Linked DNA regions of Modestobacter italicus. The protein of the gene in region 1 interacts with the protein of each later gene in a pairwise test. Links are inferred from orthologs where the notes say so. Each region holds a gene or a part of one and is shown in the gene's direction. Other genes may lie near its edges.

Region 1 (3,309 bases):
CCCGGCCACCGGTCCCGGTGCTGCCCGCACCGGCTTCGGGTCGCAGATCTCGGCCGCGCGGGCCCGCTGGCTGGCCTGCGACGGCAGCATCTCCCGCATCGTGATGGGCCCCGATGGGGTCCCGCTGGACCTGGGACGGGACCACCGGGTGGTCACCCCCGGGCTCCGCAAGGCCGTGGAGCAGCGGGACGGGCACTGTGTGTTCGCCGGCTGTGACGCCCCGACGCACTGGTGCGACGTCCATCATCTGATCCACTGGATCAACGGTGGGGAGACCAACCTGGCGAACTCCGGGCTGCTGTGCGAACGGCACCACACCAAGGTCCACCATGGCTTCCGGATCGAACGAGATCCCGGCGGCCGATGGCACACCTGGCGGCCCGATGGCACCGAGATCCTCATCGGACCACCGCTCCAGGTGGAACCGGCTGCCAGCGGTGGTGCGTCGAGCACGCCGGCGACGTACTGGACGTCTGCCTGCAGCCGACCGCCGCGACCCGGTCGGGTGAGCCGGGACCGACGGCCGGTTTCTCGTCCGACCCTCCGGATACCGTCAGCGACGTGAGCACCGAGGCAGAGGTGGAGCAGGAGGCCGTCGACGGCGTCGACCAGCCGTCGGTGGGAGCTGCGGTCGACCGGGAGGACCTGACCCAGGTCCCCGACGACGCGCGCACCCGGCACCGTGACCTGTCCGAGGAGCTCGACGGCTACGCGTTCGCCTACTACGTGCAGGACGCCCCGCTGGTCAGCGACGGTCAGTACGACGAGCTGATGGGCGAGCTCAAGGCGCTCGAGGCCGCCCACCCCGCGCTGGTCACCCCCGAGTCGCCGAGCCAGAAGGTCAACGGCGGCTTCGGCGCCACCTTCGCCCCGGTCACCCACCCGGAGCGGATGCAGAGCCTGGACAACGTCTTCTCCTCCGACGAGCTGTCGGCCTGGGCCGACCGCGCGGTCCGTGACGCCGGGGCCGGCACCAGCTGGCTCTGCGAGCTCAAGGTCGACGGCCTGGCCATCGACCTGGTCTACGAGCGCGGTCGGCTCACCGGCGCCGCCACCCGCGGCGACGGGACGACGGGGGAGGACGTCACCGCCAACGTCCGCACCATGGCCTCGGTCCCGCAGCAGCTGAGCGGTGACGACGTCCCCGACTTCCTCGAGGTGCGCGGCGAGGTCTACTTCCCGGTCGCCGCCTTCGCCGAGGTCAACGCCGGCCTGGTCGAGGCCGGCAAGGCCCCGTTCGCCAACCCGCGCAACGCCGCCGCCGGGTCGCTGCGGCAGAAGGACGCGCGCGAGACCGCCAAGCGCCCGCTGACGATGGTGGTCCACGGCATCGGCGCCCGGCGCGGCTTCGAGCCGGCCACCCAGTCCGCCGCCTACGAGCAGCTGCGGTCCTGGGGCCTGCCCACCAGCTCCCGCTACGAGGTGGTCGACGACCTCGAGGGCGTGTGGGCCTACATCGAGCGCTACCGCGAGCAGCGGCACTCGGTCGAGCACGAGATCGACGGCGTCGTGGTCAAGATCGACCAGGTCTCCCTGCAGCGCCGGCTCGGGTCCACCAGCCGCGCCCCCCGCTGGGCCATCGCCTTCAAGTACCCGCCGGAGGAGGCGACGACCAAGCTGCACGACATCCGCGTCAACGTCGGCCGCACCGGTCGGGTCACCCCGTTCGCCTACATGGAGCCGGTCAAGGTCGCCGGCTCCACCGTCCAGCTCGCCACGCTGCACAACGCCAGCGAGGTCAAGCGCAAGGGCGTGCTGATCGGCGACACCGTCGTCATCCGCAAGGCCGGCGACGTCATCCCCGAGGTCCTCGGTCCGGTCGTCGCCGCCCGCGACGGCTCCGAGCGGGAGTTCGTCTTCCCCACGCACTGCCCCGAGTGCGGCACCGAGCTCCGCCCCGAGAAGGAGGGCGACGCCGACATCCGCTGCCCGAACGCCCGGTCCTGCCCCGCCCAGCTCCGGGAGCGGGTGTTCCACGTCGCCGGCCGGGGCGCCTTCGACATCGAGGTGCTCGGCTACGAGGCGGCCATCGCACTGCTGGAGAGCCACCTGCTCACCGACGAGGGCGACGTCTTCTTCCTCGACGAGGACGCCCTGCGCCGCACCGACTTCTTCACCAAGAAGGACGGCACCCTGTCGGCCAACGGGCAGAAGCTGCTCGCCAACCTGCAGACCCGCAAGGACGTCCCGCTCTGGCGCGTGCTGGTCGCGCTGTCCATCCGGCACGTCGGCCCCACCGCCGCGCAGGCGCTGGCCCGGGAGTTCCGCTCGATGGACCGGCTGCAGGAGGCGGGCGAGGAGGAGCTCGCCGCGGCCGAGGGCGTCGGTCCGACCATCGCCACCGCGGTCCGGGACTGGTTCGCCGTCGACTGGCACCGCGACGTGGTCGAGAAGTGGCGCCAGGCCGGCGTCCGGATGGCCGACGAGGGCGAGGAGGCGGGCCCGGGCCCGCTGACCGGGATCACCGTCGTCGTCACCGGGTCGCTCCGCGACCACAGCCGCGACTCCGCGATCGCCGCCATCCAGGAGCGCGGCGGCAAGGTGACCGGCTCGGTCTCCAAGAAGACCGGCTTCGTCGTCGTCGGTGCTGACCCCGGCAGCAAGTACGACAAGGCCGTGCAGGTCAAGGCGCCGATCCTGGACGACGACGGCTTCGCGGTGCTGCTGGAGCAGGGCCCGGAGGCCGCCCGCGAGGTGGCCACCATCGGCGACGGGTCAGCCGAAGGCTGATCGGCCCCGCTGCAGGGTCCCGCCGCGAGCGTGCGAGTGGCGGGGGGCAGCGGGGTCCTTCGACTACGCGGGGGGCAGCCGGGCGACGGTGGCCGCGAGCCCGGTGAGGTGCGCCAGCCGGAGCAGCTCGGAGCGGCGGAACGCCGGCCCGCCGGAACGTCCGAGCAGCACCGCCGCGCCGTCGGGGTCCAACGGCGCGGCCATCATCTCCACGGCCATCTCCTGCCACCGCTCGGGCACCCAGTCCGCGTCGCTGGGCAGCAGCATCGGCGTCCGCAGCGGCAGCCACGGCAGCTCGAGGCCCTCCAGCGCGGGCGCGGCGTCGGAGGCGGCCAGCAGGGTGACGTCGGTGCCGCTGCCGGCCAGCACCACCGCCCAGCCGCTGCGGAACACCCGGGGGAGCTCGGCGGCGAGCACCTTCGCGGTGCCGACCCCGGCGGGCGCGAGCGCCTCCAGCAGGTCCAGCTCGCGGTGGGTGTCCAGCGGGCCGGCGAACGGGCGGAGCGACTCGACCTGCACCCCGGGCACGGCGGTCGCCGCGGTGATCAGGCTGTCGGCCACCCGGTCGGCCGGGAGCTC
Region 2 (3,725 bases), 930 kb from region 1 along the record:
CGGCGGTCTCGGCTACATCGGCGCGGTGCTGGTGTTCACCGTCGGCGCCTTCAGCCTCTACGCCACCATCGTGACCACGCTGGCCGCCCGCCGGCAGACCCTCTTCCTCAAGCGGCTGCGGTCCACCGCGGTCGGCGACCCGGCCATCCTGATCGGCTCGGTCTTCCCCGTCGTCGTCATCTCGGTGCTCCAGGTGGCGGTGATCCTCGGGGTGTTCGCCGTGGTCAGCGGGCGCCCGGCCGATGTCGCCCTCCTGGTGACGGCGGTCCTCGCCGCGTTCGTCATGCTGCTCGCCCTGGGGGTGGCCACTGCCGGCGTGACCGGGTCACCGGAGCAGGCGCAGGTCACCACCCTGCCGATCAGCCTCGGCACCATCGCCGTGGCCTGGGCCTTCGCTCGTGCACGTGCTGCCTCGCTGTCGGCGCAGCACGTGCCGGTGTCCTCCCACACGGTAGGCTGCGCACGTGACCGGCGTTCTCCTGCTTCCCCCGCCGTGCTGACCTGACAACTCAGACCAGCACGGCGACCCCTCCTGAGTGAGGGGTTTTTTTCTGCCCGCCGCACCGGACACCAGCACCTGGGAGCACCCGACCATGAGCCAGACGGCCAGCCCGAGCACCGACCCGTCGACCGGCGGGGTGCCGCCGCACCGGTACACCCCGGCGCTGGCGCAGCAGATCGAGCTCGCGTGGCAGGACCGCTGGGACGCCGAGGGGACCTTCCACACGCCCAACCCGGTCGGCCCGCTGAGCGAGGGCTTCGACCGGGTGGCCGACCGGCCCAAGGCCTTCGTGATGGACATGTTCCCCTACCCCTCCGGGGACGGGCTGCACGTCGGGCACCCGCTGGGCTACCTGGGCACCGACGTGACCAGCCGGTTCCTGCGGATGGACGGGCGCAACGTGCTGCACCCGATGGGCTACGACGCCTTCGGGCTGCCCGCCGAGCAGTACGCCGTGCAGACCGGTCAGCACCCGCGGGTCACCACCGAGGCCAACATCGCCGCGATCAGCCGCCAGCTGCGCCGGCTGGGCGTCGACCACGACACCCGCCGCACCTTCGCCACGATCGACCCGGGCTACTACAAGTGGACCCAGTGGATCTTCCGGCAGGTCTTCGAGGCCTGGTTCGACGAGGCCGCCGGCAAGGCGCGCCCGATCGCGGAGCTGGTCGCCGAGCTGGACGCCGGCACCCGGGAGCCCGCGCCGGGCACCCTGCCCGAGGGCCGCAGCTGGGCCGACCTCGACGCGGTCGAGCGGCGGCGGGTCGTCGACGCGCACCGGCTGGCGTACCTGAACCAGGCGCCGGTCAACTGGGCGCCGGGCCTGGGCACGGTGCTGTCCAACGAGGAGGTCACCGCCGACGGGCGGTCCGAGCGCGGCAACTTCCCGGTGTTCCGGCGCCCGCTGACCCAGTGGAAGATGCGGATCACCGCCTACGCCGAGCGGCTGCTGACCGACCTGGACCGGCTGGACTGGCCGGACTCGCTGAAGCAGATGCAGCGCAACTGGATCGGCCGCTCGACCGGTGCCCGCATCCGGTTCGGGGTCGGCGGTGAGCAGGTCGAGGTGTTCACCACCCGCCCGGACACCCTGTTCGGCGCCACCTACCTGGTGCTGGCCCCGGAGCACCCGCTGGTCGAGACGCTGACCGCTGCGCAGTGGCCGGCCGACGCCGACCCGCGCTGGACCGCCGGCGCGGCCACCCCGGCCGAGGCGGTGGCCGCCTACCAGCTGCAGGCCTCCCGCCGGTCGGAGCTGGAGCGGCAGACCGAGGGCCGGGACAAGACCGGCGTCTGGCTGGGCGTCTCCGCGGTCAACCCGCTGACCGGCCGGGACCTGCCGGTGTTCATCGCCGACTACGTGCTGACCGGCTACGGCACCGGCGCGATCATGGCGGTGCCCGGCGAGGACACCCGGGACTGGGAGTTCGCGCAGGTCTTCGGGCTGCCCGTCGTCCGCACCGTGCAGCCGCCGGCCGACTTCGACGGCGGGGCCTGGACCGGCGGCGGACCGATGATCAACAGCTCGAACGAGCAGCTGTCGCTGGACGGGCTGGACAAGGCCGCCGCGATCGCCACCGTCACCGAGTGGCTGGTGGCGCACGGCCACGGCGAGGCGACGACAACCTACAAGCTGCGCGACTGGCTGTTCAGCCGGCAGCGCTACTGGGGTGAGCCGTTCCCGATCGTGTACGCCGTCGACGGGCCGGACGCCGACCTGCCGGTCGCCGTCCCGGAGTCGCTGCTGCCGGTGCTGCTGCCCGACGTCGACGACTACTCCCCGAAGACGTTCGCCGACGACGACGCGGACTCCAAGCCCGAGCCGCCGCTGTCGCGCGCCACCGACTGGACGACGGTCACCCTGGACCTGGGGGACGGCCCGCGGACCTACCGCCGGGAGACCAACACGATGCCCAACTGGGCCGGGTCGTGCTGGTACTACCTGCGCTACGCGGACCCGACCAACGACCAGGTGCTGGTCGACCCGGAGCTGGAGCGGTACTGGCTGGGGCCCCAGGAGCCCGGTGACGTCGGGGGCGTGGACCTGTACGTCGGTGGTGTGGAGCACGCGGTGCTGCACCTGCTGTACGCCCGGTTCTGGCACAAGATCCTGTTCGACCTGGGGCACGTCTCCAGCGAGGAGCCGTTCCGCCGGCTGGTCAACCAGGGCTACATCTCGGCGTTCGCCTACACCGACGCCCGGGGCTTCTACGTGCCGGCCGCCGAGGTGGTCGAGTCCGACGGGCAGTTCCTGTACCAGGGGCAGCCGGTCGACCGTGAGTACGGGAAGATCGGCAAGAGCCTGAAGAACGTGATCACGCCGGACGAGATGGTCGACGCCTTCGGGGCCGACACCTTCCGGGTCTACGAGATGTCGACCGGTCCGCTGGACCAGTCGCGCCCGTGGGAGACCAAGGCGGTCGTCGGGTCGCAGCGGCTGCTGCAGCGGATCTGGCGGGTGGTGGTCGACGAGGAGACCGGCGCGGTGCGGGCCGGGGACGTCGAGCCCGACGCCGACACCTCGCGGGCGCTCAACCGGGCCGTCGAGGCGGTCCGGGACGGCATGACGACGCTGCGGTTCAACATCGCCATCGCCCGGATCACCGAGCTGACCAACCACCTGACCTCGGCCTACCAGCCGGGTGCCGCAGTGCCCCGGCCGGTTGCGGAGACGCTGGTGCTGCTGGTGGCGCCGCTGGCCCCGCACCTGGCCGAGGAGCTGTGGGCCCGGCTCGGGCACCCGGACTCGGTGGCCTGGGCGTCGTTCCCGGTGGCCGACCCGCAGTGGCTGGTGGACGACACGGTCGAGGTCGCGGTGCAGGTCAACGGCAAGGTGCGGGCGCAGGTGAAGGTGCCCGCCGACGCGGACGCCGCCGTGCTGGAGGCCGCAGCGCGGGCCGACGAGCGGATCGCCGGCCACCTGGACGGCGCCACCGTCCGCCGCGTGGTCGCGGTGCCGGGCCGGCTGGTCAACTTCGTCCTCGGCTGAGGAAGTCGAAGGACCCCCTTCTCCCCACCCTTCGCACGCTCAGGGCGGGCCCCTGAAGGGGGCCGGGCCGTCCCCGCTCAGGCGGGGACGGCCTGCGCTGCGGTCAGGACCTCGCGCATGGCGGCCTCGACGGCGTCGATGACCTCGGCGACCGGGACGTCGCGGCCGATCTCGGCGGTCAGCGAGGTGGCGCCGGCGTCGGGGATGCCGCACGGGACCATGTTGGAGAAGGCC

The links.
Region 2: the proteins of ligA (region 1) and leuS interact in binary tests that used the Escherichia coli proteins (3 or more experiments, as listed by UniProt). The link is inferred for Modestobacter italicus from one-to-one orthologs.

Annotation. Positions count from the first base shown.
Region 1 is NC_017955.1:4,478,109-4,481,417, reverse strand. The notes cover bases 147-3,145. They hold ligA (NAD-dependent DNA ligase LigA), read left to right. Parts: upstream 147-561; coding sequence 562-2,730; downstream 2,731-3,145. Other genes in these bases: MODMU_RS21220 (ACT domain-containing protein), read right to left, coding at 2,794-3,145; MODMU_RS21230 (HNH endonuclease signature motif containing protein), read left to right, coding at 147-565. Also shown: more of MODMU_RS21230, read left to right, coding at 1-146; more of MODMU_RS21220, read right to left, coding at 3,146-3,309. UniProt on the Escherichia coli protein: DNA ligase that catalyzes the formation of phosphodiester linkages between 5'-phosphoryl and 3'-hydroxyl groups in double-stranded DNA using NAD as a coenzyme and as the energy source for the reaction.
Region 2 is NC_017955.1:3,548,163-3,551,887, reverse strand. What follows is about bases 277-3,691. They hold leuS (leucine--tRNA ligase), read left to right. Parts: upstream 277-593; coding sequence 594-3,491; downstream 3,492-3,691. Other genes in these bases: lipB (lipoyl(octanoyl) transferase LipB), read right to left, coding at 3,569-3,691; MODMU_RS16995 (ABC transporter permease), read left to right, coding at 277-505. Also shown: more of MODMU_RS16995, read left to right, coding at 1-276; more of lipB, read right to left, coding at 3,692-3,725.